Regions from separate parts of the Ureibacillus sp. 179-F W5.1 NHS genome, predicted to be linked through region 1. Evidence: riboswitches for the same ligand, from Rfam matches in the RefSeq annotation. Region 1 holds a riboswitch; the other holds the start of a gene.

Evidence for each region. Region 1 has a riboswitch for preQ1 ahead of queD (6-carboxytetrahydropterin synthase QueD). Riboswitches for the same ligand answer to the same signal wherever they lie in the genome.
Region 2: another riboswitch for preQ1. It lies ahead of queC (7-cyano-7-deazaguanine synthase QueC); the one in region 1 lies ahead of queD (6-carboxytetrahydropterin synthase QueD).

What each region holds. Positions count from the first base shown of each region.
Region 1 is NZ_JBIQFG010000015.1:16,058-19,208, forward strand. It holds gene queE (7-carboxy-7-deazaguanine synthase QueE) at 353-1,081, opposite strand; gene queD (6-carboxytetrahydropterin synthase QueD) at 1,074-1,547, opposite strand; PreQ1 riboswitch class I at 1,675-1,721, opposite strand; gene rlmH (23S rRNA (pseudouridine(1915)-N(3))-methyltransferase RlmH) at 1,840-2,319, opposite strand; gene ACH0B5_RS08945 (CxxH/CxxC protein) at 2,551-2,715, opposite strand; gene ACH0B5_RS08950 (S1C family serine protease) at 2,905-3,151, opposite strand, start outside.
Region 2 is NZ_JBIQFG010000019.1:36,004-39,154, reverse strand. It holds gene ACH0B5_RS10205 (nucleoside hydrolase) at 1-333, shown strand, start outside; PreQ1 riboswitch class I at 388-434, shown strand; gene queF (preQ(1) synthase) at 552-1,052, shown strand; PreQ1 riboswitch class I at 1,064-1,107, shown strand; gene queC (7-cyano-7-deazaguanine synthase QueC) at 1,161-1,820, shown strand; gene ACH0B5_RS10190 (VUT family protein) at 1,859-2,392, shown strand; gene ACH0B5_RS10185 (helix-turn-helix transcriptional regulator) at 2,544-2,750, shown strand; gene ACH0B5_RS10180 (hypothetical protein) at 2,756-3,151, shown strand, end outside.

The sequences.
Region 1 (3,151 bases):
GTTGCTAATTTTCGAATCCTGCGTCAATTCGTTTTCGTTAAACTGTTCTACTACTTGATATGGAATCAAATTCATTTTACGCTCCATTTTTCTCCCTCCCTATAGGATTAAATTGAAGCCAATTCATGATGTTATTAATAGTTTAACAATTCTGTATATTATTTCATAGTAACTTTTGGAGTGTTTCTATCTAGTAGAAAATAGCGATAAAAATAGACTACTAATTGGTTACATGAATATTAACAACCATCCATATAATTAAAGTTCCATTTATAAATTCAAAAAAACAGCACCTCTTCATCATTAAAGAGTGCTGTTATATTTCCATTACATTTGGTTTTAAAGAAGAGCGCTACACACCTCTTTTATTTCCCCAGATGAGTGTATGTAGCTGCGGTAGTACTTTTACGTTCTTTAATTCTTCATCCATCATTACTTGATTAATTAGCATTTGATATTTCTCTAATAAATGGCTAACTAATCGCGTATTGTCTATCGAGGTGATGTCATCATTTCCAACCTGAAGATAAAAAGGAATGGTCGGATATCGGCGATGAACTTCTTTAGCATAATCATAATCCTCTTGGTTAAATATAACGACTTTAAGTGATATATGTTGATTGCTATTTCTACCTCTTAGTCTCTCTAAAATAGTAGAGAGCATAGAGAAATCTGTCATCATTTTAGAACTAGGAGGCTTTGGTGAAATGGTTAGTTCATCGATATCATACAACCAATCTTGCCATTTACTTCCCTGTGTCTCCACGCCAATCTTTATATTATTCTCTTTTAAAAGGGCAATAAGTGCATCCAAATTACGAAGAAGCGCAGGATTTCCTCCTGAAATGGTGACGAATGAAAACCCATTTCCTCCAAGGCGTTTCAACTCAGCCCAAACTTCTTGCGCTGTCATTTGAACGATAAGATGCTTGCCAGTGCCATCCCATGTAAATGCTGAATCGCACCAAGAACAAGAATAATCACAGCCAGCAGTGCGTACAAACATCGTCTTCTGGCCAACTACCATCCCTTCACCTTGAATCGTGGGACCAAAAATCTCTATAATAGGTAATTTACTCAAACTCCATCCACTCCCTTCTTGCCTCAGCATAGCTTGTAGGAGTTTCATACAGCCTGATAAATTCCACACGTGCACCATGATATCGTTGTTCATCGAGCAAGGCTTCCTTCAACTTTTCGTAGATCCAAACGACGATATTCTCTGCAGTCGTATTCATCGGTGGCAATGTCTCGTTTAAATAGTGATGATCTAAATAAATTTCAATTTTTTGTTTCCAAATGTCCTTAATATCCCCAAAATCAATCATGAGACCACGTTCGTCAGTAAACCCACTTAATCCTAAAACAGCACGATACGTATGGCCATGTAAATTTTTACACTTTCCCTCATAATCATGTAAGTGATGTGCAGCATCGAAAGTAAACTCTTTGCATACAAGCACACGTTTCGAATGGTATTTTAATTGACTTCTTTGAATATCTTCATCCATTTTTTGTAGCTTATCAACAATTCTAAAATTAGGCATGTTTTCAAAATTCCCTCCCTGAAAATATTCCCGAAATTTTTCAAGAGAGGCGCTAACAATCTTTCTATTAAAACGTATGCATTCAACAAAAAAAGCCACGTCCTTTATGGACATGGCGAATTGTCATGTTTCCATAGTTTTTTATAGAGGGTATAAGCTATGAACCTCTCCCGTTCAAATCCGGGCATTCTTTTATGAATATAGTATATAAAATTGACAGTAATTTTCAAATAAAAATCCCATATATTTTTTGAACAGGACTTTTAAATTTATTTAGCAATAGAACCCGAACTTACTTGTGATACGGTTCCCCTTTAATTATTCTAAAGCTACGATAAATTTGTTCAACTAATACTAGTTTCATTAGTTGATGGGGAAGGGTCATTTTTCCAAAGCTTAATTTTTCATCCGCGCGTTGTAACACATCTTCATGTAAACCTAGGGAACCACCGATTACGAAGGCGACCTTACTTGTTCCGTATGTCATGAGAGCTTCTAAATCCTTTGCCATTTCTTCTGAAGATTTCATTTTCCCGTTAATCGCTAAGGCAATGACATGCATACCGTCATTGATTTTGGCCAAAATACGCTCGCCTTCTTTTCGTTTCACGATTTCCATTTCGGCGTCGCTTAATTGTTCTGGGGCCTTCTCGTCTGCCACTTCAACTAGTTCCACTTTGGCGTAAGCACCTAATCGTTTCACATATTCTTCAATACCCATCTTCAAATACTTTTCTTTTAACTTTCCGACCGAAATGATCGTGATATTCACAGCTTATCCACCTTTACAAAACATTCATAATCTTATTTCCCAACAATGAGCTTTTTAGTAACCCAGTTCCCTTTATTAGCATTAGACCAGAAAATAAGAGCATTTTCGCTTAAGCTATTATTAGAAAATTTAAATATAAACAATTTATCCACGTTAATATTTCATTTACAAACAACTTATCCACAAAAGTTATGCACATATCCACAAGCTCATTCTACATATTGTGTAAAGTTATTTACTTGATACAACATATGTTGCTTGCTCTTCACAGTAAGAACACTTTGTGGATAACTTTTCATCTTCTGAAAGTTGCTCCATAATCGGAAACTCTTTTGTCTCTGCTACAAGCATATCTAAAGCGTGATTTATATGGGTTTCACAGCTATATGTTTTCATTATTTCATGCCTCCTTAATTTCTGAAATTTCCACAAACTTATTCACAATTTGTTCTATGTTATCCACAAACCATTGTATCAAACAAAAAACGAGTAGGAAAGAAAAGGCTTTTCTTCCACTACTCGTTGTGTAAAACTTTTGTTTGTATTATTTAGTTATCCACAAGTTTTGTTATAAACGATTCAATATTATACACTTGTTCCTTCAGTTAACTTTAATTTTAAATCCACTAATTTTCCTTGACGATATACTTTTAATAATAATGTATCTCCAATGTCCGTTTCATTGTATAAGTGTTGACGAAGATCGATGGAGTTTTCAATTTTTTGACCGTCCATTTCAACGATAACATCATACTGTTCGATGCCTGCATTATCTGCAGCTGAACCTTGCACTACTTCTGAAACAACGACTCCTGTTGTTACTTCAGCAGGT
Region 2 (3,151 bases), on a different contig from region 1:
GAATTTACACAAAAGCTCCATGAAATGGTGACATTTTATCTTGATCAAATTGAAAAGACACCTTTTCATGAAGAAAATTATGATCAAGTAGTTCATTTTCATGATGTAGTGCCAGTGATGTATTTATTGCAACCTCACTTGTTTGAAGGAACCGACCACTTTGTGGAGGTGGAGTTAGAAGGTAAAGCAGCGGGTGCTACTATCGTAGATTATTTGAATCGTACAAACAATAAACCAAATGTTCATGTTCTACATAACGTTGAACGGGAGAAGTTTGTTGAAGAATTTATGAAGGCTGTGGAAAATATTTCGGAACGCCTCACAAAATTTTAATTGACCAATGCCCCTTCATCCTTTATTCTATTCAATGAATAGAATGCCCGGCGAACGGGAGAGGTTCATAGCTGATACCCTCTATAAAAAACTATGGAAACATGACGAATGATGCCATGTCCATAACTGGACATGGCTTTTATGTTTTTATAAGAGTTTTATAGAATATGAACTTCTCCTTGTTAATTGTTGGGAAACATTTGCAAGGAGGATTTTTTATGTCTGGCCGTAACCATGAAGAAGGTTTAAAAGATTTAACATTATTAGGAAACCAAAATACACAATATTCATTTGATTATGCACCGGAAGTATTAGAAGCGGTAGATAATCTTCATTCCAATCGGGATTATTTCGTGAAATTTAATTGTCCGGAGTTTACGAGTTTATGCCCATTAACGCATCAACCAGACTTTGCGACGATGTATATTTCTTACATTCCAGATAAAAAGATTGTAGAAAGTAAATCGTTAAAATTGTACTTATTTAGTTTTAGAAACCATGGTGATTTCCATGAAGACTGTGTCAATATTATCATGAACGATTTAATCAAATTACTAGACCCTCGTTACATTGAAGTTTGGGGTAAATTTACGCCACGCGGAGGAATTTCGATTGACCCTTGGTGTAACTACGGGAAACCGGGAACGAAATATGAAGAGATGGCTCATCATCGTTTAATGAACCATGATTTAAATCCTGAAAAAATTGATAATCGTTAAGAATGAAATTAAATAAAGAGGTTATTAGCGACCCTCTATAAAAAACTAAGGAAAAACAGCATTTTTCTTAGAATGCTGTTTTTTCATTAATAAAGGAGATTTTTTCACATGAAGCAGGGAAAAGCCGTTGTTGTATTTAGTGGAGGACAAGATAGTACAACTTGTTTGTTTTGGGCAAAAGAACGCTATGAAGAAGTGGTAGCTGTAACCTTTGATTACGGTCAAAGGCATCGGCTTGAAATTGACTGCGCAAAGGAAATAACGAAAGAATTAGGGATTGCTCATCACATGTTAGATATGTCGCTATTGAATCAGTTAGCACCGAACGCTTTAACAAGGGGAACTATTCCAGTGGAAGATGGGGAAGGTGGCGAATTACCATCAACCTTTGTGCCTGGGCGTAATTTGTTGTTTCTATCCTTTGCTGGGGTGTTGGCAAAACAAATAGGGGCGAAACATATTGTTACAGGCGTTTGTGAAACAGATTTTAGCGGCTATCCCGATTGCCGGGATATTTTTATTAAGTCGCTAAACGTTACGTTAAATTTATCAATGGATGATACTTTCGTCATTGAAACACCGTTAATGTGGCTTAATAAAGCGCAAACGTGGGAATTGGCAGATCAGCTCGGTGCCCTTGAATTTGTCCGCGAAAAAACACTCACTTGTTATAACGGAATAAAGGCGGACGGTTGTGGGGAATGTCCAGCTTGTAAGTTGCGTAAAAGAGGTTTAGATGAGTACTTAAACTCGAAGGTAGAGTCTTAAAAGACCAAGTTTTTAATTGAAATTTAAGGAGTAGTAAAATGAGAATCATATTTTATTTATTATCAATTGTCGTTGCCAATGTGGTGACGGCTGCCTTTGCACCATTGCAATTTGGAATGTTTATCGTTCCGATGGGGACGTTGTTTGTTGGAGCGACGTTCATTTTCCGGGATTTAGTACAAAATAAATACGGACGGAAAAAAACGTATTTATTTATTTTTACAGCATTAGTTTTGTCGGCAATCGTCTCCTTTCTACTAGGAGATACATTAATGATCGTAGCAGCATCAGCTATTTCCTTTATTTTAGCTGAAACGGCCGATACGGAAATTTATACTCGATTGAAATTACCTATCGCTTGGCGCGTTTTCTATAGTGGTCTAGTAGGAGGATTACTAGATTCGGCAGTGTTTGTCATTATTGGTTTAAGCCCTCTTGGCGCCGGTATGTTACCATGGGAAGCTGTACCAGCTGCTATTATCGGTCAAATTATCGTGAAAACCGTTATCCAAATGTTTGGTGCTATAATTTTAAGCCAAGTGCATGGAAAGAAAAGTAACAGTTTTGCTTAATAAATCGTTTTCTAAAAAACTGGTGTAGCTTGAAAAAGTTTCCGCCAGTTTTTTTATAGGACAATATGTAAAGATATCTTTACATATTGTCCATTTTTATTTATATTAAATGTAAAGATATCTTTACATTTAATATGGGGTGAAAAGTTTTGTGAAAGTAATTAATCATATTAAAGAAGTTCGGTTAGCCAAAAAAATTACGCAAATTCAAATGGCGGAAGATTTGCAAATTACTCGTCAAACGATTAATGCCATTGAGAAAAATAAGTATAATCCAAGTCTGGAATTGGCTCTAAAATTAGCTAAATATTTGGATGTTCCTTTTGAACAATTATTTTACTTAGAGGAAAAGGAGTGAAGTAGGTGAGCGTTAAGAGGTTACAGCATTTGTTATGGACTGTGATTGTTCTATGTATGATAATAGGCGGTTTTTTAGGTATATATATCATTGGAAAAGAAACGGGTGATTATCCTGTTGAATTAATGTTGCCAATTATCATTGGAGTTATAGGTGGATTAATGGTATTTTTGATGGTTTCTAAATGGAGTCAGAAAAGAAGGGGAAATGTGCCTGAAATCGATGAACGAACTTTAAAAAATCTCCAAAAGTATTTTTTGGGGGCGCTATATTTTATTTTAATAGGCAGTGGGGCTGCTCTATTAATTGCGTATGCAATGGGAGTAAAAACGATCGAAACGGGACTGTTGATTTTATGTTTAGGCGGAGTGTTTTTAATGACGATTGCTGGGGCATTTATT